DNA from 2 places in the Cupriavidus phytohabitans genome. Region 2 is predicted to be linked to the other one. Evidence: riboswitches for the same ligand, from Rfam matches in the RefSeq annotation. Region 2 holds a riboswitch; the other holds the start of a gene.
What was found. Region 2 has a riboswitch for glycine ahead of J8I34_RS15310 (D-amino acid dehydrogenase). Riboswitches for the same ligand answer to the same signal wherever they lie in the genome.
Positions count from the first base shown of each region.

Region 1: linked by a shared signal. The riboswitch ahead of gcvT (glycine cleavage system aminomethyltransferase GcvT) and the one ahead of J8I34_RS15310 (D-amino acid dehydrogenase) in region 2 are both predicted to bind glycine.

Region 1 covers NZ_JAGIQB010000008.1:167,370-182,666, reverse strand. Annotated here, with positions in the region: gene J8I34_RS08025 (UvrD-helicase domain-containing protein) at 1-1,156, opposite strand, end outside; gene J8I34_RS08020 (YMGG-like glycine zipper-containing protein) at 1,433-1,660, shown strand; glycine riboswitch at 1,763-1,849, shown strand; glycine riboswitch at 1,871-1,994, shown strand; gene gcvT (glycine cleavage system aminomethyltransferase GcvT) at 2,090-3,217, shown strand; gene gcvH (glycine cleavage system protein GcvH) at 3,317-3,697, shown strand; gene gcvP (aminomethyl-transferring glycine dehydrogenase) at 3,795-6,725, shown strand; gene J8I34_RS08000 (L-serine ammonia-lyase) at 6,878-8,254, shown strand; gene J8I34_RS07995 (MBL fold metallo-hydrolase) at 8,366-9,103, shown strand; gene J8I34_RS07990 (OsmC family protein) at 9,131-9,604, shown strand; gene J8I34_RS07985 (alpha/beta hydrolase) at 9,615-10,448, shown strand; gene J8I34_RS07980 (glycine zipper family protein) at 10,610-11,101, shown strand; gene J8I34_RS07975 (YbdK family carboxylate-amine ligase) at 11,159-12,274, opposite strand; gene J8I34_RS07970 (cation:proton antiporter) at 12,274-13,497, opposite strand; gene J8I34_RS07965 (tetratricopeptide repeat protein) at 13,658-15,297, opposite strand, start outside.
Region 2 covers NZ_JAGIQB010000019.1:49,942-65,238, reverse strand. Annotated here, with positions in the region: gene J8I34_RS15320 (sialidase family protein) at 1-118, opposite strand, end outside; gene J8I34_RS15315 (TonB-dependent receptor) at 124-2,409, opposite strand; glycine riboswitch at 2,659-2,760, shown strand; glycine riboswitch at 2,761-2,881, shown strand; gene J8I34_RS15310 (D-amino acid dehydrogenase) at 2,936-4,201, shown strand; gene J8I34_RS15305 (Zn-ribbon domain-containing OB-fold protein) at 4,438-4,836, opposite strand; gene J8I34_RS15300 (thiolase family protein) at 4,861-6,027, opposite strand; gene J8I34_RS15295 (MaoC family dehydratase) at 6,066-6,524, opposite strand; gene J8I34_RS15290 (LysR family transcriptional regulator) at 6,805-7,728, shown strand; gene J8I34_RS15285 (Lrp/AsnC family transcriptional regulator) at 7,739-8,257, opposite strand; gene mdeB (alpha-ketoglutarate dehydrogenase) at 8,430-11,135, shown strand; gene J8I34_RS15275 (MerR family transcriptional regulator) at 11,093-11,539, opposite strand; gene J8I34_RS15270 (DUF2188 domain-containing protein) at 11,667-11,891, shown strand; gene J8I34_RS15265 (TauD/TfdA dioxygenase family protein) at 12,063-12,908, shown strand; gene J8I34_RS15260 (beta-keto acid cleavage family enzyme) at 12,939-13,997, shown strand; gene J8I34_RS15255 (tripartite tricarboxylate transporter substrate binding protein) at 14,063-15,079, shown strand; gene J8I34_RS15250 (quinone oxidoreductase family protein) at 15,093-15,297, shown strand, end outside.

The DNA of each region.
Region 1 (15,297 bases), on a different contig from region 2:
GGCCGCCCGACAGCACATAGGGGATGCGCTCGCGCCGCAGGATCTGCTCGAACAGCCGCGCCTGGTGGTTGCCACGGTACAGGATGGCGTAGTCGCGGAACTGCGCGCGGCGCTCGAACTTGTGCGCCGACAGGCGGAACACCACCGACTCGGCCTCGTGCTCCTCGTCGTTCATCGGATGGATGGCGATGGGATCGCCCATGCCATGCTCGCTCCACAGCTTCTTGTCGAACAGCTTGGGATTGTTGGCGATGACCGCGTTGGCCGCTTCCAGGATGCGCACGGTGGAGCGGTAGTTCTGCTCCAGCTTGATCACCTTGAGGTCGGGGAAGTCGGTCTGCAGCCCGCGCAGGTTGTCGAGCGTGGCGCCGCGCCAGCCGTAGATGGCCTGGTCGTCGTCCCCCACCGCGGTAAAGGCCGGCGCGCGCAGGTGCGAGCCGCCCGCCAGGAGCTTGAGCAGCTGGTACTGGCAGGCGTTGGTGTCCTGGTATTCGTCGACCAGGAAGTAGCGCAGCCGGTTCTGCCACTTCAGCTGTACCGCTTCGTTGCGCGCGAACAGTTCTGCCGGCAGGCGGATCAGGTCGTCGAAATCCACCGCCTGGTAGGCGTTCAGCGTGGCGACGTAGTTGCGGTAGACCAGCGCGGCCTGGTGTTCGTCGGCATTGGCGGCCTGCGCGATCGCGGCCTCGGGATCGACCATGCCGTTCTTCCACAGCGAGATCGTGCTCTGCACGCCGCGGATCAGCTTCTTGTCAGTAGTGCCGAGCTGCTCCTGGATCAGGCCGAAGCAGTCATCCGAATCCATGATCGAGAACTGCGGTTTCAGGCCGACGTGCTCCGCCTCCATGCGCAGGATCTGCACGCCGAGCGAGTGGAAGGTACAGACCGTCAGCTGCTTGAGCGGGATGCGCTTGCCCTCGCGCGTGGTCTTGCCTTCCATCAGCTTGCCGATGCGCTCCTGCATCTCCTTGGCCGCCTTGTTGGTGAAGGTGACCGCGGCAATATGGCGCGGCTCGAAGCCCTTGTCCTCGATCAGGTGCGCGATCTTCTGCGTGATCACGCGGGTCTTGCCGGAACCCGCCCCGGCCAGCACCAGGCAGGGTCCGTCCAGATAGCGGACGGCTTCGGATTGGGCGGAATTCAGGCCGTGGCTCATGCGAAGGGCGGTCGGGAGATGGGGCGGATGAATGGGGCGAATAAATGGGGCGAATGCGAGGCGCGCGCCAGGGGCAGCAAACGCGCCCGGCGGCAAAGCTGTTGATGTTAACACGCTGGCCGCGCCTGGTCAGTCAGCGCCTGCCGCATCGTCGGCCCTCCTTGTGTCACTGGCGTAACACTTCGTAAAGGCCGGAGCCGATGAACGTGCACCAGGTTCTAACAGTCATGTCCAGGCGTGTCTCGGACATGCAATATTCATCACTCGGAGCCAACAATGAATATCCTGCAGACATTGACCAAGGTGACCCTGATCGGCGCGACGGTCGCGGCATTCGCTGGTTGCGCGGATATGACCCCGAAGCAGCGCAATACCGCCATCGGCGCGGGCGCGGGTGCCGTGGGCGGTGCCATCCTGACCGAGGGCAGCGCACTGGGTACGCTGGGTGGCGCGGCCGTGGGCGGCGTGATCGGTAACGTCGTGACCGACGACAAGAATAAATAACGCTACGTTCCGCCCCCTGGCGGCGGGGCGCAGGAACGGGTACAGCCGCCGGGCGGCCGTCCGGCCTGGTTTGACAAAGGCCGGGGCCTCCCGTACATTGCGCGCATCCGACCGGGAGAGCGCGCAGAACTGCGCCGCCGAAGGGGTATCACCCGAAAACTCTCAGGCACCACGGACCGTTCGGATCGGCATGCAACATGCACACGATGCATGCCGCACTCTGGAGAGCGGCACCCGCCATTCGTGGCGAGCGTGCCCACCGAAGGGGCGCGCGAGGTTGGGTCCACTGGATCCGCTTCGTAATCTCTCAGGTATCGAGGACAGAGGGGTCATCCGCCGCAGCGGATTGCTTGCCATATTGGCGTAGCGATCGCCGCGGCGGATGGCCCTTTTTTGTTTTCGCAACCCGACATTGCCCCCGAGGATTCCATGACGCTCCAGGCCACGCCCCTCAACGCCATCCACCGCGCCCTCGGCGCCCGCATGGTCGATTTCGGCGGCTGGGACATGCCGGTCAACTACGGCTCCCAGATCGAAGAGCACAACGCCGTGCGCACCGACGCCGGCATGTTCGACGTGTCGCACATGTGCGTGGTCGATCTCAGCGGCCCCAATACCCGCGCCTTCCTGCGCGGCCTGCTGGCCAACAACGTCGACAAGCTGCAGACGCCGGGCAAGGCGCTGTACTCGTGCATGCTCGACGAGAAAGGCGGCGTGATCGACGACCTGATCGTCTACTTCTTTGCCGAGGACCGTTTCCGCCTGGTGGTCAACGCCGGCACCGCGGTCGGCGATATCGACTGGATCCGCGCCCGCAACGATGCCACCGGCAGCGGCGTGACCATTACCCCGCGCCGTGAAGATGTCGCGCCGGCCGGCGCACAGCCGCTGGCAATCGTGGCGGTGCAGGGGCCCAACGCCCGCGCCAAGGTGTGGAGCACCTTCCCCTCGACCCAACCTTCCGATGCGCTCAAGCCGTTCAACGCTGTGGTGGTGCAGGACCCCGCACTCGGCGAGGTCATGGTCGCGCGCACCGGCTACACCGGCGAGGACGGTTTCGAGCTGGTCGTGCCGGCCGCCAGCGTCGCCGGCCTGTGGGAAAAGCTGAACGCCGCGGGTGTGCGCCCGGCTGGCCTGGGTGCGCGCGACACGCTGCGCCTGGAAGCCGGCATGAACCTGTACGGCCAGGACATGGACATCAATACCTCGCCGCTGGACGCTGGCCTGGCCTGGACCGTCGACCTGCAGAGCGAGCGCGACTTCACCGGCAAGGCGGCGCTGGCCGCCAACGGACAACAGCGGCAGTTCCTCGGCCTGATCCTGCGCGAGAAAGGCGGCGTGCTGCGCGCCCACCAGAAGGTCATCACGCCCGCCGGTGACGGCGAAATCACCAGCGGCACCTTCAGCCCCTCGCTGTCGCAATCGATTGCGTTCGCGCGCCTGCCGCGGGGCGTGAACGTCGGCGACACCGTGCAGGTGGAGATCCGCGACCGCAAACTCAACGCGACTGTGGTTAAACTGCCGTTTGTGCGTAATGGCAAGGCACTCGTGAGCTGAGGGAAACACCCGCTCACCCAACGGTCGCCCTCGCCTGCCGGCAGCGTTGCCGGGCAGGCATCACCCAACAAGAAACAGATCTGAATCCGGAGAACCTTCATGAATTTCCCCGCCGACCTCAAATACACCGAGTCGCATGAGTGGGTGCGCGTCGAAGCCGACGGCACGCTCACCATTGGCATCACCGACCACGCACAGGACGCGCTGGGCGACATCGTCTTCCTGGAACTGCCCGAAGTGGGCAAGTCGGTCGGTGCCGGCGACGCGCTGGCAGTGGTCGAATCGGTGAAGGCTGCTTCCGACATCTACGCCCCGGTGGCCGGCGAAGTGATCGCCGTCAATGAAGCCGCCACGGCCGCGCCGGAAAGCGTCAACGCCGACGCCTTCGACGCCTGGCTGTTCAAGCTCAAGCCCGCCAACAGCGACGACGTCAACGGCCTGATGTCAGCCGACGCGTACAAGGCCAGCGTCGGCGCCTGAAGTCCGTCATTCCCGCGAAGGCGGGAATGACAAGCAAATTGCAGCGCCGCGGCACGGCTGACCACCTGCCGCAGCGCTCCCCACGAGGTTCTTGCCCATGAACGCCCCGCTTCCCATGACTGCCGCCCAAGGTAACCGGCCCACGCTGGCCGAACTGGAGGCGCGCGACGCCTTCGCCGCCCGCCATATCGGCCCCGATACCCCCGAACAGCAGCACATGCTTCAGGTGCTCGGCTATGACAGCCGCGCCGCGCTGATCGACGCCGTGATCCCCGCCGCCATCCGCCGCCGCGACGGCATGCCGATGGGCGAGTTCACCGAGCCGCTGAGCGAGGAAGCCGCGCTTGCCAGGCTGCGCAGCCTGGCAAGCAAGAACCGCGTGCTCAAGAGCTTTATCGGCCAGGGCTACTACAACACCGTCACGCCCGCGGTCGTGCTGCGCAATATCTTCGAGAACCCGGCCTGGTACACGGCGTACACGCCCTACCAGCCGGAAATCTCGCAAGGCCGCCTGGAAGCGATGCTGAACTTCCAGCAGATGGTCACCGACCTGACCGGGCTGGATATCGCCAATGCGTCGATGCTCGACGAAGGCACCGCCGCCGCCGAAGCGATGACGCTGCTGCAGCGCGTGAACAAGCACGACTCGAACACCTTCTTCGTCGCCGACGACGTGCTGCCGCAGACGCTGGAAGTGGTACGCACGCGCGCGCTGCCGCTGGGCATCGAAGTCAAGGTCGGCCCTGCCGCCGACGCCGCTGCCGCGGGCGCCTTCGGCGTGCTGCTGCAGTACCCGGGCGTCAACGGCGACGTCAATGACTACCGCGCCATCGCCGACGCCGTGCATGCCGCCGGTGGCCTGGTGGTGGCTGCCGCCGACCTGCTGGCGCTGACGCTGATCGCCGCGCCGGGCGAATGGGGTGCCGACGTGGCCGTGGGCAACTCGCAGCGCTTCGGCGTGCCGCTGGGCTTCGGTGGCCCGCACGCCGGCTACATGGCGGTGAAGGATGCGTTCAAGCGCTCGATGCCGGGCCGCCTGGTGGGCGTGACTGTCGACGCGCAGGGCAACAAGGCATATCGCCTGGCGCTGCAGACGCGCGAGCAGCATATCCGCCGCGAAAAGGCCACCTCGAACATCTGTACCGCGCAGGTGCTGCTGGCGGTGATGGCGTCGATGTACGCCGTGTACCACGGCCCGCAAGGCCTGAAGCGCATCGCGCAGCGCGTGCATCGCCTGGCCGCGACGCTGGCCGCCGGGCTGGAGCAGCTCGGCTTCGCCCGCACCAACGCCACCTTCTTCGACACGCTGACGCTGGAAACCGGCTTCAACACCGAAGCCATCCACGCCGCCGCCACCGCGCGCGGCATCAACCTGCGCCATGCCGGCGCCACGCGCGTCGGCATCTCGCTGGACGAGACCGCCACCCGCGCCGACGTGGTCGCGCTGTGGGAAATCTTCACGCAAGGCAAGCCGCTGCCGGCGGGCCTCGATTTCGACAAGCTCGAAGCCGCCACCGATGACGCGTTCCCGGCCGCACTGGCACGCACCAGCGAATACCTGACGCACCCGGTCTTCAATACGCACCACGCCGAGCACGAGATGCTGCGCTACCTGCGCATGCTCGCCGACAAGGACCTGGCGCTGGACCGCACCATGATCCCGCTGGGCTCGTGCACGATGAAGCTGAACGCGACCAGCGAGATGATCCCGGTGACCTGGCCCGAGTTCAGCCAGATCCACCCGTTCGCGCCGCTGGACCAGACCGTGGGCTACCGCGAGATGATCGACCAGCTCGAGGCCATGCTGTGCGCCGCCACCGGCTACGCCGCGGTCAGCCTGCAGCCCAACGCCGGCTCGCAAGGCGAGTATGCCGGCCTGCTGATCATTCATGCGTATCACGCCAGCCGCGGCGAAAGCCATCGCGACATCTGCCTGATCCCGTCGTCGGCGCACGGCACCAACCCGGCGTCGGCGCAAATGGCCGGCATGAAGGTGGTGGTGGTTGCCTGCGATGAGAACGGCAACGTCGACCTGGAAGACCTGGCGAAGAAGGCCGAGCAGCACAGCAAGAACCTGGCTGCGATCATGATCACCTACCCGTCCACGCACGGCGTGTTCGAGCAGGGCGTGCAGCAGATCTGCGAGATCGTGCACCAGCACGGCGGCCAGGTCTACGTGGACGGCGCCAACATGAACGCGATGGTCGGCACCGCCGCGCCGGGGCAGTTCGGCGGCGACGTGTCGCACCTTAACCTGCACAAGACCTTCTGCATCCCGCACGGCGGCGGCGGCCCGGGCGTGGGTCCGGTCGCGGTCGGCGCGCACCTGGCGGACTTCCTGCCCAACCAGGACAGCGTCGGCTATCGCCGCGACGACCGCGGCATCGGCGGCGTGTCGGCGGCACCGTTCGGCTCGGCCAGCATCCTGCCGATCTCGTGGATGTATATCGCGATGATGGGTTCGGCCGGCCTGACCGCCGCCACCGAGAACGCCATCCTGGCCGCCAACTACGTGGCCAAGCGCCTGGCGCCGTACTACCCGGTGCTGTACACCGGCCAGCACGACCTGGTCGCGCACGAGTGCATCCTGGACGTGCGCCCGCTGCAGAAGGAAACCGGCATCAGCAACGAAGACGTGGCCAAGCGCCTGATGGACTACGGGTTCCACGCCCCGACCATGAGCTTCCCGGTACCGGGCACGCTGATGATCGAGCCGACCGAGAGCGAGGCGCTGCACGAGCTGGACCGCTTTATCGACGCGATGATCGCGATCCGCCAGGAAATCGGCCGCGTCGCCGACGGTACTTTCGACCGCGAGGACAACCCGCTCAAGCACGCGCCCCACACCGCCGCGGTGGTGACCGCCAACGAGTGGACCCACAAGTACACGCGCGAGGAAGCCGCTTATCCGGTGGCATCGCTGCGCACGCAGAAGTACTGGCCGCCGGTTGGCCGTGCCGATAACGTGTACGGCGACCGCAACCTGTTCTGCAGCTGCGTGCCGGTCAGCGACTACGTGGTCGACTGACGCACGCCCAGGCCGGTGCCGCCGCGTCCGCGGCGGGCCGGCCGTCGCACTATTCTCAAGATGACGGACCCGCCGGCGGCGGTGTCCGCTGCAGTACTTCGACCGCCTAAAAAGAGCCTCTGCAGGGCCACACCCATTGCTGGAGACATTCCGTGGCAGTCAGCGTCTTCGATCTGTTCAAGGTGGGCATCGGCCCGTCGAGCTCGCATACCGTGGGCCCGATGCGCGCGGCCCTGATGTTCGCGCAGGGGCTGGAGCGCGACGGCCTGCTGCCGCAGGTGGCCAGTGTGCGGGTCGAGCTGTACGGCTCGCTCGGCGCCACCGGCAAGGGCCACGGCACCGACAAGGGCGTCATCCTCGGCCTGATGGGCGAATCGCCCGACACCATCGATCCCGATTCCATCGACACTAGGCTCGCCGCGTTGCGCAAGACGCGCGTGCTGTCGCTGCTGGGACGCCATATCGTGCCCTTCGTCGAGAAGGAGCACATCGCGTTCTACCGCCGCGAGGCACTGGCCGAGCATCCCAACGGCATGAAGTTCCATGCCTTCGACAGCAGCGGGGCGAGCCTGCGCGAAGCGCGCTACCTGTCGGTGGGCGGAGGCTTCGTGGTCACGGCGGGTGCGCCCAATACCCAGGTGCTGAACGCCGCGCAGCAGTTGCCCCATCCGTTCCGCAGCGGCAAGGACATGCTGGACATGGCGCAGGCCAGCGGCAAGAGCATTGCGCGGCTGATGCTGGAAAACGAACTGACCTGGCGCAGCGAGCAGGAAGTCAACGACGGGCTGCTGCATATCTGGGACGTGATGCAGGCCTGCGTCGCGCGCGGCTGCCGCACCGATGGCGAGCTGCCGGGGCCGTTCAAGGTGAAGCGGCGCGCGCCCGAGCTGTACCGCAGCCTGACCGAGCGCGCCGAGCGCACCTTGTCGGATCCGCTGTCGGTGATGGACTGGGTCAACCTGTACGCCATCGCCGTCAATGAAGAGAATGCGGCGGGCGGCCGCGTGGTGACCGCGCCGACCAATGGCGCCGCCGGCATCATCCCCGCCGTGCTGCACTACTACGACCGCTTCGTGCCGGGCGCGAACAAGCAGGGCGTGGTGGACTTCCTGCTGACCGCGGGCGCGATCGGGCTGCTGTACAAGCTCAACGCATCGATCTCCGGCGCTGAGGTCGGCTGCCAGGGCGAGGTCGGCGTGGCCTGTTCGATGGCCGCCGGCGCGCTTGCCGCGGTGCTCGGCGGCAGCCCGGCGCAGGTGGAGAACGCGGCCGAGATCGGCATGGAGCACAACCTCGGCCTGACCTGCGACCCGGTCGGCGGGCTGGTGCAAATCCCGTGCATCGAGCGCAATGCGATGGCGTCGGTCAAGGCGGTCAACGCGGCACGCATGGCGCTGCGCGGCGACGGCACGCACTACGTATCGCTCGATTCGGTGATCAAGACCATGCGCGAGACCGGCGCCGACATGAAGACGAAGTACAAGGAAACGGCGCGCGGCGGGCTGGCGGTGAATATCGTGGAGTGCTGACCTCCCATAAACAAGTGAGAGGTGCCAGAGGACGCCTGTTGCGCACCCAATGCGCATCCATTGCGGCGTATCATGGCGGCGTTCCCCGACTGCAGAACAAGAGGGCCCGCCATGCAGACCTTCCACCAGCTCTTTGACGATACCTCGTCCACCTTCACCTACCTGCTGATCGATGCGGAAACGAAGGAGGCGCTGCTGATCGACCCGGTCGACCACCAGTTCGAACGCGACCTGGCGCTGGTAAAGGATACCGGCGCACACCTGGCCTGGGTCATCGAGACCCACGCCCACGCCGACCACATCACCTCCGCCGGCCATCTCGCCATGCAGACCGGCGCGCACACCGCGGCGCCATCGGGCTGCGATATCAAGCCGGCACAGAAGCAACTGATCGACGGCGACACTGTCGCATTCGGCAAGCAGGTGCTGCGCGCGATCCATACGCCCGGCCATACCGCCGGCAGCATGAGCTACCTGTGGGAAGAGCCCACATCCGATGGCATCGTGCGCCGCGTCTTCACGGGCGACGCACTGCTGATCGACGGCTGCGGCCGCACCGATTTCCAGTCGGGCGACGCCGGCACGCTGTACGACAGCCTGACCCGCAAGCTCTTTGCGCTGCCCGACGATACCCGGGTCTACCCCGCGCACGACTACAAGGGCCAGACCTCGTCGACCATCGGCCATGAGCGCGCGCACAACAGCCGCGTATCCGGCCGCACGCGCGAGGAGTTCATTGACATGATGCGCAACCTGAACCTGCCCCGGCCCAGGCTGATCGATATTGCGGTGCCGGCCAACCAGCGCCTGGGCCTGCGCGACGGCGAGAGCGTGCCGCACGGCGCCTGAAGCATTCCCAACATTAGGAGTCTGCGCATGTCCGTATATACCGCCGAGGTCCTGTGGCAACGCGACGGGCAGGATTTCACCGGCAACCGCTACAGCCGCAGGCATGTCCTGCGCTTCGATGGCGGCGCGGAAGTCCCGGGTTCGTCGTCGCCTGATGTGGTGCCGTTGCCGATGTCGGATGCCAGCGCGGTCGACCCGGAAGAGATGTTCATCGCCTCGCTGTCGAGCTGCCACATGCTGTGGTTCCTGTCGCTGGCGGCGAAGCAGCGCTTTGTCGTCGACCGCTATGTCGATGCCGCCACCGGCGTGATGGAAAAGAACCGCGAGGGCCGGATGGCGATGACGGTGGTGACCTTGCGCCCCCATGTCACCTTCTCCGGCGAGCGCGAACCGACCCGCGACGAGCTGGAGCGCCTGCATCATGCCGCGCACGATGCCTGCTTTATCGCCAATTCGGTCCGGACCGAAGTGCGGTGCGAACCGGTGGTCGCCGGCGCCTAGCCCGCCTGCCATGCGGGCAACCGCGCTGCCTGCGGCACGGTCCGCGTCGGCGCGGCGGCGGCTGCGCTGGCTGCTGGCTTGCGTGGTCCTGCTTGGGTCCGTCCTGATGCTGCAGGATCGCTTCCTCTACTTTCCCGACAAGGCCTCGGTGGACGACATGGTCTCGCCCGGACTGCGCGCATGGCCGGGCCCGGATGATTTTCGCGGCCTGCTGGCCGAGCCGCACGGCCCCGCCCGCGGGACCGCCATGGTCTTCCACGGCAATGCCGGGCACGCCGGCCATCGCGGCTACTACGCCAGCGTGCTGACGCGGCTGGGTATCCGCGTGATACTGGCCGAATATCCCGGCTATGGCCCGCGCGACGGCGCGCTTGGCGAGCGCAGCTTCGTCGACGATGCCGGCCAGGCGATTGCGCTCGCCCGGCACCAGTTTGGCGGCCCCCTGCTGCTGGTCGGCGAATCGCTCGGCGCCGGTGTTGCCGCGGCCGCCGCAACGCGCCAGCGCGAGCATGTCGATGCCTTGCTGCTGATCACGCCGTGGGACAAGCTTGCCCACGTTGCCGCCCACCACTATGCATGGCTACCAACCGGATGGCTGCTGCGCGACCGTTACGACAGCGTGGCCAACCTGGCCGCCTTTGGCCGCCCGGTCATGGTGGTTGTGGCCGAACGCGACAACATCGTGCCGCCCCGGTTCGGCAAGGCGCTCTATGAAGCGCTGGACGAACCCCGCCGCCTGGCGGTCATCGACCATGCCGGGCACAACGACTGGACCGGGTACGTCGACGAGGCATGGTGGCGCAACGCGCTCGCGTTCCTGCTGTCGCCGCCCGCATCCCGCTGATCCGCGCGTGCTGCCGGGCACCTGCGGGCACGCCTTGGTACCCGCCACGCCCGGCGCTTTGAAAGGATGCATTGACTTAGCCTCGCTGGCTGCAATACTGGCCTTCACACACACGGCCGCTACCGCACACGGCGGCGGCTGCCAACGGCGGGGGATCGATCATGAAACGAAGGCAGAACCGCACGCTGTTCCGCGGCCTGGGCATGCTGGCGGCAGCGCTGGCGCTGGCCCCGGCCCCGGTGCTGGCGCAAGGCAAGCCCGTGGCCTATCCGGCCAAGGGCCAGAGCCAGCAGCAGCAGGCCAGTGACGACGGCGCCTGCTACAGCTGGGCCAAGCAGCAGTCCGGTGTCGACCCCGCGCAGGCTGCCGCGGCACCGCCACCGGCGCAAGCGCAAAGCGGGCAGCGCGTGCGCGGTGCCGCCGGCGGCGCGGCTGCCGGAGCAGTCGTTGGGGCAATCGCGGGCGATGCCGGCAAAGGCGCGGCGGTTGGCGCTGCAACGGGTACGGTGGCAGGCGGCGTGGCACACCGGCAGTCACGGCGCCAGGCCAACGCCGCCAACCAGCAGGCGCAGGCCAACACCAATCAGGCGATGGGGTCGTATTACCAGGCCTGGTCCGCGTGCATGCAAGGGCGCGGCTATAGCGTGAAGTGAGCCGCGTGCATTGAGTGACGTGCAGTGGCGGCGGGTAGCGGCGGGTAGCGGGCGGCGTTACACCGCCCAGCGCTCGCACGCCTTGCGCACGGTCTCGCGCTGGCTGCGCGCGTCGGCATCGGTCTGGCGCAGCCATTCGGCATCGCCGTCGCGGCGCTCGGCCAGCGCGCGGATATTGGCCAGTGCCGACAGCGAACCGAGCGCCTCGGCATGCGGCACCAGCGCATCGCAAATCGACAGGATATGGTCGGCGATCGGCATCCGGGTCAGCTCGTTGGGATGCACGTATTCACCGTCCAGCCCGAAGCGGCACGCCTGGAAGCGGTTGAAGGTGTACACCAGGTAATCGTCTTCCTGCGGCATGAACGGGCGCGACAGCAGCAGGTAGCGCGCCAGCATCTGGATATAGGCGGCGATATCGCAGGCGCGCTGCACCGTCAGCGGCGTGTCCATCACGCGGACCTCGATGGTGCCGAATTCCGGCTTCGGCCGGATATCCCAGTAGAAGTCCTTCATGCTCTCGATCACGCCGGTATTGCGCATTTTCTCGAAGTACGCGGTGAAGGCATCCCAGGTCAGCAGGAAGGGCGCGCGCCCGCTCATCGGGAAGGCCGCGACCGAATTCAGGCGCGCCGAGGCAAAGCCGGTATCGACACCCTGCACGTACGGCGACGACGCCGCCAGCGCAACGAAGTGCGGCACGTAGCGGCCGATGGCGTGCAGCAGGAACAGCGACTCGTCCGCGCTCGGGCAGCCGATATGCACGTGCTGGCCGAACACGGTGAACTGCTTGGCCAGGTAGCCATAGAGCTCGGAGATGTACTGGTAGCGCGGCGAATCCGAGATGGTGCGGTCGGCCCATTGCATGAACGGATGCGTGCCGCCGCCGGAAATACCCAGGTTGAGCGAGCGCGAGGCCGCCACCATCAGGTCGCGCATGGTGGTCAGCTCGTCCAGCGCCTGCTGGTAGCTGTGGCAGATGCCCGTGCTGATCTCGATCATCGACGGGCTGATCTCCGGCTTGATGTCGCCGGCGTGCTCGGCGCCCTTGAGCGCGCGCAGCAGGTCGGGCGCGAACGGCGCCAGGTCGTAGTCGTGGCGGTTGACCAGCTGCAACTCCAGCTCCACGCCGAAGGTCAGCGCCTCGGATTGCTTGAACGATTCGAGCGACATCAGCGCCCTCCTCCGTTGGCCCGGGATTCGCCGGCGAAGCGCAGCGCCCACGCTGCCATCACCGGGCCGAGCAGTTGTTCGATCGCCAGCGCGCACAGGATGATGGCGGCCAGCGGCTGTCCGGTCCCGGGGTAGATGCGCGCGACGTCACTCATCAGCAGGTAGGCCAGCCCCGACATCGGCGCCAGCGCCACCCCCAGGGCCATGCACTGGCGCATGCTCAGGCCCGAAAACGATCCCAGCGACACCACGCCGGCAAGCTTGGCGAGGTGGCGCAGCAGCACCAGCACGACGGCATATGCGCCACCCACGACCCAGTCATGCGCGGTCAGCGGCAGGCCCAGCGACACCACCATCACAATGATCAGCAGGCTGCCGGCGCTGCCGAAGTGCGGCGGCCAGACATGCGGCTGGCTGTCCTGGTGCTTGAACACCACGCCGGCCAGCAGCAATGTCAGCGGCATCGACAATTTTAGTACCCGGGTCAGCGCCAGCGTGAACAGCACCAGGCCCACCAGCACCAGGAAGCTGTAGTGGTCATCGGCCGACATGCGCTCATAGATCACATGGCCGACCTTCCCCACCACCCATGCCAGCAGGCACGAACCCACCAGCAGGTAGAGCGGGTGCAGCAGCGCGGCGCCCAGGTTGCCATATTCGGAATGCAGCCAGCCGGTGGTCAGCTGCACGATCGCGGCGGCATAGATGCTGTTCAGCGCTGCCATCGCCATCAGCCGCTCGGTGACCTGGCCTTCGGCGCGCAGTTCGTTCTTGAGCTGCAGCACGATGGTGGGCGAGGTGCTGACGGCAATGCCGCCGGCCAGGATCGCCACGCCGGGCGAGGCGCCGATCCATTGCAGCACCGCCGCGACCAGGCCCCAGGTCAGCAGGCTCTCGAAGGCGCTGGTCAGCAGCAGCCAGCGGTTGGCGCGCAGCCAGGTCAGCGACAGCCGGTGCCCGAGTTCGAACAGGGCCAGTGCCAGCGCCATATCGATCAGGATACGGGTCTGGTTGATCATGTTCTCGTCGACGATGCCGCGCCCGAGCATGCCGGCGAACAGCCCCACGACGGCGTAGCCCACGATGCGCGGGCAGCGCAGCCAGCGGCGGCTGACTTCCCCCGCGAGGCCCGCGCCTACCAGCGCGAGTCCGACCCAGAACAAGCCGCCTGGGGCGAGGGGGAGTGTTGGAAATAGTTGGCTCAGTCCGTTCATGGTCGACATGGTAATGTAAGCACATGACAATCCATGTCAGTGATTGTCCGACACCGCACCAAACGAGCGACTAACTTCGGTCAACTTCATGTAAAAAACGCCATCTCGCGGATGGCGTTTTTTACATTTTTGCGAGGACCCCGGCGCGGCCGGGTGTCCGTGCGGCGTTTCAGACGCCCCAGACTTTCCAGCGCGGGCGGGTTGACTTCAGCGCCGTCTCCACCTGCGCGTACAAAGTGCGCGTAGCGCCCTGCGCGGCACCGCGGGCGCGGGCCTTGTCGAAGTAGGCCAGCGCCGTCTCGCGCTGCTGCAGCCCGAGCGCCGACTCGACCACGCGCAGGCATACCTCGGCATCCCAGTCATCGCGCACGGCAAAGGCCGCGACGAAGTCTGCCATGGCCGCGTCGTGGCGCCGCGCGGCGTTGTGGACCAGTCCGCGCTGCACCCGTGGCCCGGCCTGGTCCTCGGGATCGCCTTTGGTCAGGGCGACCGCCTGCTCGAACATCGGCAGCGCGCGCTCCGTGTCGCCCAGTTCACGCCACAGCAGGCCGAAGCGGTTGTACAGCCAGGCATCCTCGACCAGCAGCGCGCGGCGCTGCTGGGTCTCGATCTCGGCGAGCGCGTCGGCACGGTCATGCTCGTCCATGCGCGCCATCTGCGCCTGCAGCAGCGCGGCAAAGTGCGCGCGCGCATGCGCCATGGGGTGCGCGGCCTCGCTGCGGGCCTCCACCGGCAGCGCATCCAGGCGCGCGTCCATGTGCGCCATCGCGGCGCGCGCGGCCTCGGCCGGTTCAGCGCCGCCCATGGACTTCCACGCCGCGATCAGGCGGCTGAAGGCCCAGGTGACATCGGCCGGGTTGCGCTCGAGCGGATAGCGGTTCAGCACTTCGCCGGCCAGCTCGACCACCTTGCCGTGCTGGCCCGCGCCGGCATGGCAGTCGAGCAGGTCGATCCAGTGGTCGATGAACTCGCTGGCGGCCATGCCGTGGCGATGCAGCGCGATGCGCTCTTCCAGGTGCGCGGCATCCGCGGGCAGGCTGCGCGCCAGCAGGCGGCACAGCAAGGAGTACACGTGCGGATCGGCATTGCCGCCGTGCCCGGCGGCATCGCCCTGGCCCGTGGCGAAGTACTGGTCGTAGCAGGCTACACCGTGGCGGCAGGCGGCCACTAGCGCGGGGCGCAGCGCCGCCTCGGCGGCGGGGACTTCGTCGATGAACTCGCCCAGCGCCATTGCGGCGCGGTAGTAGGCGGCGCCGTCGTCGGACTTGTCGGTGATGGCGAAGCGCAGCCAGGGCTCACGTTCGGCATCCTGCACGCCGGCCTTGGCCAGCTGATGGCGCCAGGCCAGTTCGCGTACCTGTGCCTGCGGGTCGGGCACCTGGCGCAGGTAGACCGCAAGATCGTCGAGCGCTCCCTGCATGTCGCCCACGCCCCAGCGCAGCGGCGCGCGCAGCCGGCGCGCCTCGGGATGGTCGGGATGGTCGGCCAGCACGCGGGCGGCCTGGTCCGCTGCGAGCGCGTCGCCGGCATCGGCGTCGAGTTGCAGCAGGTGCGGGTTGTCCAGCGCCACGCGCCCCAGGCAGATACGCGTCAGCGGCTCCACCGGCACGCCGGCCGCCTCGGCACGGGCAATGTAGTCGCGCACCAGCGGTGTGATGTCTTCGGCGCCCAGGTCGGGATTCCGGAACATCAGATCGTGCCAGTAGCGTGCCGCGGCCGCCATGTCGTTCATGCGCAGCGCGGCCAGGCCGGCGTGGAAATGCGCCGGCCATTCGCCCGACAGCAGTCCGCCGCGCTGCGCGGCCTCGT
Region 2 (15,297 bases):
TGCCATGCCCGCTGTGAGACTGCGCCATCGCGGCGAACGCCGTGCAGGCGATCACGCCCGCGGCAAGGATTCGGAAGCTGCGGCGCGCGCGCTGCATGGTCAGGGTATGGCTGGTCACTGCACTCAGAAGGAAAGCTTGGCCTCGGCGTAGAACGTCCGGCCCGGGTATGGGTGGTAGACGAAGTAACGCTGGCCGGTCAGGTTGTCGATGCCAAGCCCGAGGCGCACGTTCCTGGCGGGCTTGTAGGTCACCTTGACGTCGAAGGTCAGGAAACTGCTGGTGCCGCCGAAGGTGTCGGGATTGACGTCGCTGTTGTCGAGCGTATTGTACTGCCGCCCCGAATAGGTCATCGCCAGCGTGCCGGCCCATGCCGGCGTGAAGCGGTAGGTGCCAACGAGGTTCGCGCGCCACTGCGGGATGCGATAGAAATACTTGCCCACCGAGGCCGGGTTATTGGCGTTCTCCAGCGTCTTCGAATGGTTGTATGCGCCGCTGGCGGACAGGTCGAAGCCGCTCACCAGCACGTCGCGCCCGTCGTAGGCCAGCTCGATGCCGCGCGTGCGCACGCGGTCGACGTTCTGGAAGCTGGTGACGGTGGGGAACACCGTGGTGTTGGTCTGGCTGACCAGCGCATCGCGGATGTCGTCCTCATACACCGACACGCGGAAGTACGAACGGTCGACCGTGCGCTCGAAGGTCAGGTCCTTCGAAAACGAGCGTTCCGGCTTCAGGTTGGGATCGTTGTTGATCAGCGAGGTGCCGGTGATGCGGCCCTGGAACAGCTCGGCGACGGTCGGATAGCGATAGGCCTGGCCGAGCGACAGCCGGCCCAGCCAGTCCTGCCCGATGGCCTTTTCCAGCGCCAGCTTGGGCGACCAGTTGGACTCGCTGCGCACCGGGTAGGCGACATCCACGCCCGGCTGGCTGCGGCTGCCGTCATAGGCGCGCCAGTGCTCCCAGCGCACGCCCGGGATCAGCTTCCAGTCATCGGCGAAGTACCACGCGTCCTGCGCATACAGCGCCTGCGTCTCGGTCTTGCCGGCAAAGGCGTTGTTGAACGCGGAGATGGTGGCGGCCTGCCAGTCCGAAGTGTTGTAAGTGGTGTTGCTGAGCCGGTAGTTGTCGTAGTGGTAGCCGAAGGTGACCCAGTGGCCGCCCTTGAGCTGCTGCGGGCGATAGTCGGCCTTCAGGTCGAGCGTGCGCCAGCCGGTGCCGTCGCCATAGGTCACCGTGCCCGGGCCGTTGCCCGCGGTGCTGGCGGTGCGGCCGATGTCCTTGCTGACATCGAACAGCGACGCCACGCCGGAGAAGTTCCAGCCGGTCTCGTTGCGCGTGCGCAGCGACAGGCCGTAGAGCCAGCGCGCGTCTTCGCCATTGCTGGGCGCGAATGCGTTGGCAGGGATCACGTAGCGGAAGCCGCCGATATTGACCGGGCCGCTCGACACTCCATTGCCGTTGGCATCGCGCAGGTAGCTGCCGGTGGCGCTGGAACGGTCCTGCTGCCAGTAGGCGGCGGTGAACTGCGCCTGCAGCGTGTTGGTGATGTCGTAGGCGAGCTTGACCTTGAGCTGGTCCTGCACGGTGTGCGTGACGCCCTCGCTGTTGACGCCCATCACGGTGCGATCGGCGCCGGTCTGGTCCTGGTCGAAGTAGGCGCCGGTCACGGGCTTGTCGGCCGAGGTCGCACGCACGCTGGAGCGCGCCGCGGTGTAGAAGCTCAGCGGCTGGCTCTTGCTGTCCTGCCGGTCCACGCTGACCAGCCACGAGAACGGCCCGACGCGGTCGCCCACGTAGGCGTTGGCGTGCACGCCGTTGAAATTGTCGTGCGTGCCGTACAGGTTGAAGCGCTGCGTGAGCAGCTGCACGCTGGCATCGCCCTCGAACTTCTCCGGCGTGCGCGTGCTGATCAGCACGGTCGCCCCCAGCGAATTGCCCGGATACAGCGCCGAATACGGGCCATACAGCACGTCGACGCGCTCGATCTCGGCGGCGTTGACCAGCGACCAGCGCGGCGGGAAGGTGAAATCGGAGCCCAGCAGGTTCGACAGCAACAGGCCGTCGGCATAGACCAGCCCGCGTGCCGACTGCCGCGAGCTGGTGCTGCGCACCGAGATGATCGAGTTCATATCGCCGATGAAGCGCTTGCGCACGGCGAGGTTGGGCGCGTACTTGAGCGCGTCTTCGGTGTTGACCACGTTGAAGTCCGCCATGCGCGCGGCGCTGATGCCGTAGGCGGGCGATGGCGTATTGGGCGGCGTGGCGGGCGTTTCGCCGCGCTCGCTCTTGGCCGAGACCACGACTTCCTGCAGGGGCTGCGGCGCGGCGACGGGTCCATCCGCCTGCGCGCCGGCAATGCCGGGGCCCATCAGCGCGGCCGAAGCGGCCAGCGCGATCCGGTTTCTTCTCACTGGAATGCCTTTTCTGTTCTTCTGGCTCGCCCGTCTGGTGCGCCGTATCCGGCTCGTGGCGCACTTCCTCCGCGTAGCGAGTGCCGACATTCTAGGTGCCGGGACGGTTTGACGCAGTGCGACATAGCGCCGCGCCGGTGCGGAAACAAGGCGGCCGACCCAGGCGAGTGCCTGAAGCTCCATCCACGTTTACCCGCATATCCACACGGGGGCTTTATCTCTAGATTTGCCCGGATTGGCTCACACGCCAACGTGATGCTGGGAGAGACTGATCCGGCGGCAGCCGCCGCGGACAGCGCCGAAGGAGCAACCGCCCCGGAAACTCTCAGGCAGAAGGACCGGTATCACGCGTCACAGCACTCTGAAGAATGCCGCCATCGTCAGCCGGCATACCGAAGGAGCAAGCGGCCCTCGCCCCCCGTACAAGCGGCGATTGTCGTGAATCTCTCAGGTCAGGAACAGAGGGGGCGTCCGCCACGCATGTCGCGTGCGGGCTCCAACTCCGACGTTTCTGGACTGCCAGATCATGAAGACAATCGCCGTCATCGGCGGTGGCATCACCGGTGTCACCACTGCCTACGCGCTCGCCCGGCGCGGATTCTCCGTCACCCTGTTCGAGCGCCACCGCTACGCCGCGATGGAAACCTCGTTCGCCAATGGCGGGCAGCTTTCCGCCTCCAACGCCGAGGTCTGGACGCACTGGTCCACCATCCTCAAGGGCCTGAAGTGGATGCTGCGCAGCGATGCGCCGCTGCTGGTCAACCCGCGCCCGAGCTGGCACAAGCTGAGCTGGTTCGCCGAGTTCATCGCCTCGATCCCGCACTACCGCCGCAACACCATCGAAACGGCGCGCCTGGCCATCGCGGCGCGCGAGCACCTGTTCGCGTGGGCCGCGCAGGAAGGCATCGACTTCGACCACAAGCGCGAAGGCATCCTGCATATCTACCGCGACAAGGCCGGCTTCGAGCACGCGGGCCGCGTCTCGGCCCTGCTGGCACAGGGCGGGCTGGAGCGCCGCGCGGTCACGCCGGCGGAAATGCGCGCGATCGAGCCGACGCTGGCCGGCACGTACTACGGCGGCTATTTCACCGAAAGCGATTCGACCGGCGACATCCACAAGTTCACCAGCGGCCTGGCCGCCGCCATCGAGCGCATGGGCGTGCGCTGCCGCTACGGCGAGGACGTGCGCAATGTCACCACCGATGGCCGCAGCGCCAGCGTCACCGTGCAGGAAGGCGCGCACAGCACCACCTCGACCTTCGACGGCGCGGTGATCTGCGCCGGCACCGCCAGCCGCGCGCTGGCCGCCGGGCTGGGCGACCGTGTCAACATCTATCCGGTCAAAGGCTATTCCATCACCGTCAACCTGAACGACGCCGCCAGCCGCGCCGCTGCGCCGACCGTCAGCCTGCTCGACGACGAAACCAAGCTGGTCACCAGCCGCCTCGGCAACGACCGCTTCCGCGTGGCCGGCACCGCGGAGTTCAACGGCTTCAACCGCGACATCCGCGCCGACCGCATCCGGCCGCTGGTGGAATGGGTGCAGCAGTGCTTCCCCGGCGTCAGCACGCGCAGCGTGGTGCCGTGGGCGGGGCTGCGTCCGATGCTGCCCGACATGCTGCCGCGCGTTGGCCGCGGGCGGGCGCGGTGCATCTTCTACAACACCGGGCACGGGCACCTGGGCTGGACGCTGTCCGCGGTGACGGCGGATATGGTGGCCGGGGTGGTGGCGCAGGCGCTGGAAGCGCAGAAGGTGGCGGTGCCAGGTGGGATGGCGCTAGGGAGGGCCTGAGCGGCTGGCTGCAAATGCAGGGTGACGACAGCGGGATTTCAAACCAGAACTACCGCCCATTGTGAACGCACCGCTCTCCCGCGAAGTGGGAGAGGGGTGGGGGTGAGGGCCGGAGCATCAACGAAGTGAAGGGCGTCGCTATGCCAGCGCCTGCCCTCACCCCCGGCCCCTCTCCCGCAAGCGGGCGAGGGGAGCAAACCAGCGGCGCACGTTGCATGCGTCGTCTGGCATCACCTTCAGGCCGGCGCAAACACCGGCACCGGCGCCCCGTCCGCGCTGGGCGCGAACTTGACCTTCACCTTCTGCCCGATGCGCACTTCATCGAGATCGCAATCGACGATATGGGTCATCATGGTCACGCCCTCGTCCAGCTTCACGTAGGCGATGCAGTATGCCTGCGGGCCAGCCTTGCGCGTGACGCTGTACGAGTAGATGGTGCCGCGGCCGCTGGCGGTCTTCCAGACCGTATCGCCCATGCAGAACGGGCACAGCGTGCGCGGATACCAGTGCGTCTTGCCGCATGACTGGCAGTGCTTGACCAGCAGCCGGCCTTCGCGCGCGGCCTGCCAGAATTCGATGTTGTCGGGCTGTTCGTCCGGGGCCTTGTAGGCCATGGGAGTGTGTGGGGTCGTCATGTCAGTTGCTCCGGCGATCGTTCATCATTCACGCTCGAGGATCAGGGTGGCGCTGCCGTGGCGCGAGCCCAGGTAGCCGCCAGTGCCTTGCGCCAGCGCCAGGTCGCAGTTCTTCACCTGCACCGCCGGATGCGCCTCGCCGCGCAACTGGCGCACGGCCTCGATCACCTTGGTGATGCCGCCGCGGTTGGCCGGGTGGTTGTTGCACAGGCCGCCGCCATCGGTATTGAACGGCAGCTTGCCGACACCCGAGATCAGGTTGCCGTCGGCCACGAACTTGCCGCCTTCGCCCTTCTTGCAGAAGCCCAGGTCTTCCAGCTGCATCAGCACGGTGATGGTGAAGCTGTCGTAGATCGAGGCGTACTTGATATCGGCCGGGGTCACGCCCGCTTCCGCGAACGCGGCCGCGCCCGAGAACTTCGCGCCCGACCAGCTCAGGTCGACTTCGCCGCCCAGCTGGCCCTTGACGTACTCGCCGGCACCCACGATCTTCACCTTCGGACGCTTGAGCGTGGCCGCGATCTCGGGACGCGCCACGATCAGCGCACCTCCGCCGTCGGACACCACGCAGCAATCGAGCTTGTGCAGCGGGTCGGCGATCAAGGGCGAGTTCAGCACCTCTTCCACCGTGACCACGTTGCGCAGCATCGCATGCGGGTTGTGCTGCGCGTGGTGCGACGCGGCCACCTTGACCCATGCCAGCTGCTCGGGCGTGGTGCCGTACTCGTACATATGGCGCATGGCCACCATCGCGTACAGGTTGACGGTGACGGGATTGAACGGCGCCTCGAACGGCGCGTCCGGCAGGTTGGCGCCCCAGTTGCGCGCCTGCGTGCCGGTCGAGCCTTCCGAGCGCGGCCGGCCCGCCAGCGTGATCAGCGCCACGTTGCACTTGCCGGCGGCAATGGCCTGCGCGGCGTGCGAGACATGCACCAGGTAGGCGGAGCCGCCGGTGTCGGTGGAGTCCACATGGCGCACCTTCAGGCCCAGGTAGTCGATCATATTGGTGGCGCCCAGCCCCGGCGCATCGCCGGCGCAGAAATAGCCGTCGACGTCCGCCAGGGTCAGGCCGGCGTCGGCCAGCGCGCCGCGCGCGGATTCCGCGTGCAGCTGCGCCACCGACTTGTCCGGCGCCTTGCGGGTCGGGTGCTCGTAGGCCCCGACGATATATGCCTTGCCTTTGATGCTCATGGGAGTCTCGTCCTGCTTGGGATGGATATTGGGTAAGTTCAGAAACGCATCAGCACCAGCCAGGTCGCCACCATGGCCGGCCGCTCGCTGCCCTCGACCTGCATCTCGACTTTCCAGTGACAGCGCACTTCGCCGGGGCGGACATCGTCGAGCTGCTGCAGCGTGAACGCACCGCGCACGCGCGCGCCGGCCGGCACCGGGCCGGTGAAGCGCAGCCGGTCGAAGCCATAGTTCAACGCCAGCTTGCGGCCCGGGAAGGCAAAGCACTGCCCGAACGCCGCCGACACCATCGACAGGATCAGGAAGGCGTGCGCGACCGTGCAGCCGTATGGCGAATCCGCCGCGGCGCGCTCGGGGTCCACGTAGACCCACTGCCGGTCATGGGTCAGCTCGGCAAAGGTATCGATGGCGGACTGCCCGATGGGGAAATACTCGCTCACCGCGGCCGGCGCGGCGCAAAGCGCGCGCAGGTCGTCGAGCGATGCAATGCTGTGCATGAGGCTCCTGTCGGTCCAGGTCTCGCCGGGCGCGATCGGCGCGATCGGCGCTATTGGCGCGATCGGTCCAGGCGGTCGGCTGTGTCCATTACGTTCCTTGGTACTGAATCCTGATGCTGTACCGCAGCTTGCGGTCGAGTGTAGCGACGGCACCGAAGCAACGTCCAATATCGTTTCCCGCTCGATTGATAAGCAGCGTTTATCGGCCCACCCGGTGCGCGCGGTTGCCCGGGGGACGCCCCGCGCACTAAGATGTGGCTCCCGCATCCCCACTGACCCCATGGAACTGCGCCGCATCCGGCACTTCGTCGTGCTGGCCGAGACCCTCAATTTCCGCCGCGCGGCAGAACGCCTGCATATCGCCCAGCCCGCGCTGACGGTCTCGATCCAGAAGCTCGAGTCTGAGCTGGACGCCACCCTGTTCGTGCGCGAGCCGCGCGGCGTCACGCTGACCGAGACCGGCCGCGCCGCGCTGGCCGAGGCCCGGCGCATCCTGTTCCATGCCGGCCAGTTCAGCGAGCTGGTGCAATCGGCCAGCAGCGGCATGGCCGGCACCTTGCGGGTGGGTTTTGTCGGCACCACGACCTCGCACCTGCTGCCACGGCTGGTGACGCGCTTCCGCAATGAATATCCCGGTGTCGAACTGGTGCTGCGCGAAGCGACCTCGACCCGCATCATGCAATGGCTGGAAGACGAGGCGCTGGACGTGGGCCTGGTGCGCACGCCGCTGCTGACGCCGGGCAATACCGCGCTGGCGCTGCTGGAGCGCGACCGCTTTGTCGCCGCCCTGCCGCGCAGCCATCCGCTGGCGGGCAAGCCGTCGCTGACGCTGGCCGACCTGGCGCAGGAGCGCTTTGTCATGTACGAGCAAAGCGAAGCCTCTGGCCTGCGCAGCGCCGCGCTGTCGGCATGCCAGACGGCCGGCTTCCAGCCGCGCGTCACGCAGGAGGCCACGCAGGTGCAGACCGTGCTGGCGCTGGTGGAGAGCGGGCTGGGCGTGGCGCTGGTGCCGTCGATCATGCAGCGCTTCGCCAACGACCGCATGGTGATCCGCGACCTGGCGGGCTATCCGGACAGTGCCGGCATCGGCCTGGCGCTCACCTGGCTGCCGGCGCACGACAGCCCGGTGGTACGGCATTTCCGCGAAGTGGCGTTGTCGGAATTCGCGGTGGATGGCGGCAACGAGGAGCGTGGCGCGCCCTAGCCTGCGCAAGCTATTCGCCCTCTTCTTCCGCCACGCTCAGGGTCAGTCCTGCCGCGGGCAGCGGCAGGGCCGTGCGGTATCGCACCTGCTTCAGCGCGAAGCTCGACCGGATATTGGACACCCCCGGGATCTTGGTCAGCTGCTCCAGGATAAAGCGCTCCAGGCTCTGCATGCTGGGCACGACCACGCGCAGCAGGTAGTCCGCATCGCCCGTCATCAGGTAGCACTCCATCACTTCCGGACGCTTGTCGATCGCCGCCTCGAAACGGCGCAGCGCGTCTTCCACCTGCTTTTCCAGGCTGACCTGGATAAACACATTGATGCGCAGGCCCAGCGCCTCGGCATTGAGCAATGTGACCTGCTGCTTGATCAGTCCCATTTTCTCCAGCGCCTTGACGCGGTTGAAGCAAGGCGTCGGCGACAGGTTCACGGCGCGCGCCAGCTCGGCATTGGTGATGCGGGCGTTCTGCTGCAGCTGGTTGAGGATGGCGATATCGATGCGATCGAGCCTGAGCGAGGTTTCGTTCATGATGTAACAATTCCGGATTCTGGCGTTTATTGAGAATTTTTATACTGTGATAGGTGGTTCAGGCAAGGCAATTCAGACACATTCTCCGCGGCTCCAGGCGTAACCTTGTTGGCATCGGCGGGCTTTGGCGGGCGCGCCGCCACAGACAAGCAATACGGACAGGAGCGGTGCCATGACTAACCTGGCAAACGGTGTGCAATCGATGCTCGCGCTGCCTTCGGCCAACGAAGACAGCGATCCCCAGGAAACGCGCGAATGGCTGGACGCGCTCGAAGGCGTGCTGGCGCACGCCGGCAGCGCGCGCGCCAGCTTCCTGCTGCGGCGCCTGGCCTCGCATGCCGCGGCGCAGGGCCTGCCGCCGCCCGGCGCCGGCCCGAGCGCCTATGTGAATACGATTCCCGTGCAGGCGCAGCCGCCCTACCCCGGCGACCTCGAGATTGAGGCCCGGCTGGGCGCCGCGCTGCGCTGGAATGCGCTGGCCATGGTGGTGCGCGCCAACCGCGCCTATGGCGAACTGGGCGGGCATATCGCCAGCTATGCCTCGGCGGCCGACCTGTTCGAAGTCGGATTCAACCACTTCTTCCGCGCCGACAGCAGCGCAGAACAGGGCGGAGACCTCGTCTATTTCCAGCCGCACTCCGCGCCCGGCGTCTATGCCCGCGCCTACCTGGAAGGCTTCCTCGACGAAACCCACCTGCAGCACTACCGGCGCGAGATCGCCGGACCCGGACTGTGCTCCTACCCGCATCCCTGGCTGATGCCGGACTTCTGGCAGTTCCCGACCGGCTCGATGGGCATCGGCCCCATCAATTCGATCTACCAGGCGCGCTTCATGCGCTACCTGCAGAACCGCGGGCTGCAGCCGGCGTCGTCGCGCAAGGTCTGGGGCTTCTTCGGCGATGGCGAGATGGACGAGCCCGAATCGATCGGCGCCTTGTCGCTGGCCGCACGCGAGCAGCTCGACAACCTGGTGTTCGTCATCAACTGCAACCTGCAGCGGCTCGACGGGCCCGTGCGCGGCAACGGCCGCATCGTCGATGAACTCGAAGCGCTGTTTGCCGGCGCCGGCTGGAACGTGATCAAGGTGCTGTGGGGCTCGGACTGGGACGAGCTGTTCGCGCGCGACCGCTCCGGCGCGCTGGTGCGGGCCTTCGCGCAGACCGTCGACGGCCAGTTCCAGACCTTCTCCGCCAACGACGGCGCCTACAACCGCGAGCACTTCTTCCAGCAGAACCCCGAGCTCGCCGCCCTCGCCGCGCACCTGAGCAACGACGACATCGACCGCCTGCGCCGCGGCGGCCACGACCTGCGCAAGCTGCACGCCGCCTACGCGCGCGCCATGGACCACCGCGGCCAACCGACCGTAATCCTGGCCAAGACCATGAAGGGCTTCGGCATGGGCACGGTGGGCCAGGGCCGCATGACCACGCACCAGCAGAAGAAGCTGGAACTGGAAGACCTGAAGGCGTTCCGCGACCGCTTCCAGCTGCCGCTGTCGGACGACGACGTCGCCAACCTGCGCTTCTACAAACCCGCCGACGACAGCCCGGAGATGCGCTACCTGCACGCACGCCGGGCCGCGCTTGGCGGCTACCTGCCGCGGCGCCGGCAGGCCGCGACCACCGCGCTCGCGGTGCCGCCGTCCGGCCAGTGGGCCAGCTTCGCGCTGGCCGCGGACGGCAAGGAGATGTCGACCACCATGGCCGTGGTGCGCATGCTCGGCAGCCTGCTCAAGGACGCCACGCTGGGACCGCGCATCGTGCCGGTGGTCGCTGACGAGGCGCGCACCTTCGGCATGGCCAACCTGTTCCGGCAGGTCGGCATCTATTCGCCGCTGGGCCAGCGCTATGAGCCGGAAGACCTGGGTTCGATGCTGTACTACCGCGAATCCACCGGCGGGCAGATCCTGGAAGAAGGCATCTCGGAAGCCGGCGCGATCTCGTCATGGATCGCCGCGGCCACCGCGTACAGCGTGCACGACCTGCCGATGCTGCCGTTCTACATCTACTACTCGATGTTCGGCTTCCAGCGCATCGGCGACCTGATCTGGGCCGCGGCCGACCAGCGCGCCCGCGGCTTCCTGATCGGCGCCACCTCGGGCAAGACCACGCTCGGCGGCGAGGGGCTGCAGCACCAGGACGGCACCAGCCACCTGGCCGCGTCGACCATCCCAAACTGCCGCGCGTGGGATCCCGCCTTTGCCTATGAAGTGGCGGTGATCGTGGAGCATGGCATGCGCGAGATGGGCGAGCAGCAGCGCGACGTCTTCTACTACGTCACCGTCGGCAACGAGAACTATGCGCAGCCGTCGATGCCGCAGCCGGCCGAGGCCGCGCGCGACGGCATCCTGAAGGGCATGTATTCGCTCATGCCGCACCGGCGCGATGCCAGCCACGTCAACCTGCTCGGCGCGGGCGCCATCCTGCCCGAGGTGATCAACGCCGCGCGCCTGCTCGAAGACGACTGGGGCGTGGTGGCGCAGGTGTGGAGCGTCACCAGCTTTACCGAACTGCAGCGCGACGCGATCGCCGTGGAACGCAGCAACCGCTTGAACGACGAACATGCCCGCTCGTATGTCGAGACGGTGCTGGACGGATCGGACGGCCCGGTGATCGCCGCCACCGACTATGTGCGCGCGGTGCCGGAGCTGATCCGCGCGTGCGTGCCGGGGCGCTACGTGACGCTGGGCACCGATGGCTTTGGCCGCAGCGACACGCGCCAGGCCTTGCGCGCGTTCTTCGAGGTAGACCGGTATTCCGTCGTGGTCGCGGCGCTGCGGGCGCTGGCCGATGACGGCAAGCTTTCGCCCGATGTGGTGCGCGCGGCGCGGGAACGCTATGGCAAGTCGGCCGGCAAGGCCGCGGCATGGCAGGCCTGATCTGAATCGATGTTCGCAGCCAGCGTGTCGATCAAGGGGCAATACTCCTCGTTGCCGTTGGCATGGCATTGACCGATCAGGTTCTTCAGTTCCGCGCGCATCCGCCGCAGGTTCCGCAGCCTTTCCTCCACCAGGCCGAGCTTTCGCTCGGCCAGTGCGCGAGCCGTGCTGCACTGGCCGTGGTTCTGCTGCAGCAGTACCCGGACTTCATCCAGCGTGAACCCGAGTGATTGGGCCTGGCGGATGAAATGCAGCCGCTGCAGGCTCTGTTGCGAATACTGGCGAATGGCGCCATGGGCGCGCTCGGGCACCGGCAGCAGCCCGCACCGATGGTAGTAGCGTACTGTCTCCACGCCAACACCAGCCGCCCTGGCCAGCTTCCCGATCGTCAGTGTGTGCTCCATCGCTTGACTCCGTACCCCGGTACGGTCCTAGGCTACGCGAAAGCTGCACTTGGGTGAAGGAGGGTTGCATTTCGACCGCAAAACGACAGCGGCCGCCATATGTAGCGGTAACTCTAGAAAGGTCATTATGCAATCGCGAATCATTCGTGTTCTGCCCGCAGAACATGGTTGGGCACTGGAGTTCACCGGGCTCGATATCAAGCCCCAGAGGTTTCCGACCATGGAAGCGGCAATCGCGGCCGGCTGGGATGTGGCCAGGCGGCAGAACGCCGAATTGCACATCCATCGTCATGACGGGAATGTGCAATTGCGCAGTGCGCGCGACGGCAAGCAACAGGATCCGCAGCGGTGATGCCGCGCGACGGCGGCCCGCCACAAGCGAGTCGAGGCCCGCTCCCACTTGTCCCAAATTAACAAACGAATGTCCCAGTAAAGCAAGCGAGCGCGCTTCGATCGCCCGATACTCCATCTCCAAGCAGGCCATGACCTGTACGCAGATCCACCAACTGCTGGAGACATCGAAATGGAGATCAGGCAGATCACCCCGGCCATTGGCGCCGAAATCACAGGCGTCCATCTCGGCGACGCGGCGCGTGATCCGGCGCTCTTCGCCGACATCAAGGCAGCGCTGCTCAGGCACCGCGTGCTCTTCTTCCGCAAGCAGGACATCACGCGTGCCGAGCACGTCGCGTTCGCCAGCGCCTTCGGCAAGCTGGAAGACCATCCCGTGGCCGGCAGCGACCCGGATCATCCGGGCCTGGTGCGCGTCTACCGCAGCGACAACCCGCACAGCTACGAGAACAACTACCACTGCGATGGCCTGTGGCGCCCCAACCCCGCCATGGGCGCGGTGCTGCGCTGCATCGAATGCCCCGAGATCGGCGGCGACACCATCTGGGTCAACATGGTGAAGGCCTACGAGGAACTGCCGGACGACATCAAGGTGAAGATCGACGGGCTGCGTGCCCGCGCCAGCATCGAGCAGAGCTTCGGCGCGGTCATGACGCCCGAGGCGCGCGCGAAGCTCGCGCAGGACCATCCGCCGGCGGAGCATCCGGTCGTGCGCACGCATCCGGAAACCGGCGAAAAGGTGCTGTTCGTCGGTGCCGGCTTCTCGACCTACTTCACCAACTACAGCACGCCGGCCAACGTGCGGCACGGCATCGACAAGGCGCCCGGTGCCGCACTGCTGCTCAACTACCTGATCAGCCGCGCCACCATTCCCGAATACCAGGTGCGCTGGTCCTGGCAGCAGGGCGACATCGCTGTCTGGGACAACCGCTGCACGCAGCACTACGCGCTCAACGACTACTGGCCCGCCCCGCGCAAGATGGAGCGCGCGGCCATCGTCGGCGACACCCCCTACTGAACCGACTGCCTTCCGACCCGGAGACTCCCCATGTACTTCCTCGATGGCCACCTCTTTCCCGAAAACCAGCAGCCGCTGATCATCACGGCCGCACCGTATGCCCCCGGCTGGCTGCCTTCCGATTTCCCCGAAGACATTCCGGTCACCATGGAGGCGCAGATCCAGAAGGCGGTGGACTGCTACAACGCCGGCGCCACCGTGCTGCACCTGCATGTGCGCGAACTGGACGGCAAGGGCTCCAAGCGCCTGTCCAAGTTCAACGAACTGATTTCGGGCGTGCGTGCCGCGGTGCCCGACATGATCATCCAGGTGGGCGGCTCGATCTCCTTCGCGCCCGAGGACGAGGGACAGGCCGCCAAATGGCTGTCGGACGACACCCGCCACATGCTGGCCGACCTGGATCCCACGCCGGACCAGGTCACGGTGACGGTCAATACCTCGCAGATGAACGTTACCGACCATGCGGAAGACGCTGACTTCCGCGGCACCTCGCGCGAAGACATGGCGCTCTTCGACGCCTACAAGAACATGACGGTGCCGGCCAATCCCGGCTGGGTGGAAGAGCACGTGCGCCGGCTGACCGCCGCCGGCATCCAGAGCGAATTCCAGTGCTACAACATCAATAGCCTGGAGTCGGTGGAGCGGCTGATGCGGCGCGGCTTCTACAAGGGCCCGCTGAACCTCAACTGGGTGGCGATCGGCGGCGGCATGGACACGCCCAGCGTCTACAGCCTGGCCAACTTCATGCGCGCCGTCCCGGACGGCGCGGTGGTGACGGTCGAGAGCAATGTGCGCAACGTACTGCCGGTCAATACCATGGGCATTGCCATGGGCCTGCACGTGCGCTGCGGCACCGAGGACGTGCTGTGGAACCCGCGGCGCACGGCGAAGCAGGGCACCGTGGAGCAGATCGAGCAGCTGGTGCGCATCTCCCGCGAACTCGGCCGTGACATCGCCACCGCCAAAGAGGCACGCGAGATCTGCAGGATCGGCGTGTTCTACGACACGGTGGAAGAATCGCTGCAGGCCAACGGCTTCGCCCCCAACCGCAACGGCGGCACCCAGGGCTTCCTGCGCAAGACCCAGTAAGGCGCACTCCCCCGCCGACACGGCCCGCCAACAGGGCCGAGGGACATAAGACAAGGAGACAAGCAATGAAACGCTCCCCCCAGATCCGCCCCCCCCAGATCCGGCGCCGCGCGGTGGTGCTCGCGCTTGCCCTCGGCGCGCTGCTGCCGGCCGCCCGGGCGGTGCACGCCGCCCCGGCTACCGAGTGGCCGGCCAAGCCGGTGCGGATACTCGTCGGCGCGCCACCGGGCGGCACCGCGGACATCCTCGCACGGCTCTTTGCCCATGAGCTGCAACGGCCGCTCGGGCAGCCGGTGGTCGTCGACTACAAGGCCGGCGCGGCAGGAACGATTGCCGTGCAGAGCATGCTGTCCGCGCCGCGCGACGGCTATACCTTGCTGCTGATCCAGAAGGGCATCGCCTCGGAGGTGCCGCAAGCCATCAAGGTGTCCTACGACCCGTTCAAGGACATCGTCCCGCTGGTGCAGCTCACGCGCCAGGGCCTGGTCCTGGTCGGCAATCCCGGCCTTCCCGCGAAAAACCTCGCCGAGCTGGTCAAGTACGTCAAGGCCAACCCCGGCAAGATCGATATCGCGAACTTCGGCATCGGCCTGCGCGGCCACACCATCGGCGTCCAGTTCAACCGCCTGGCGGGGCTCGATACCGGCGCGGTGAGCTACAGAGGCTCTCCGCCTGCCTTGCAGGACATCATGGGCGGCCAGGTTTCGCTGATGTTCGACGGGCCGGCGACGTCCATGCCGTTCATCAAGGCCGGCAAGCTGCGAGCCTTCGCGGTGGCCTTCCCGCAGCGGCTCGCCGCGCTGCCCAACGTTCCCACGTTTGCGGAACTGGGCTACCCGGACCTCAGCGAGGTGGGCTGGATGGGATTGTGGGCGGCGCCCGGCCTGCCGCCGGCCGTGGTAAGCAAGCTGCGCGAGGCGACGCTCGCCGCCATGCAATCGCCCACGCTGCGGCGCAAGATCGAAGAGCTGGGCATGGAGGTCGGCACGCCGGCCACGCCGGACGAGCTTGCCAGGGACGTGCGCGAGTCGTACGACCGCCAGGGCAAGGTGCTGCGTTCGATTCAGTTCAAGCCGGAATGACACAGGAGACAGCATGAAGGCGGTACGAGTACTACCGGGCGCGGAGGGTGGCCAGCTGGCCGTGCAGGAGATCCCGACCCCGCGGCCCGGCCCCGGCGAGGTGCTGGTGCGGGTACGCGCATCGGGCATCAACTATGGCGAGCTCAAGTACATGCGGGAACACCGGACCGGTGCGCCGATGACGGCCGGCGTGGAGTTTGCCGGCGAGGTCGCCAGCG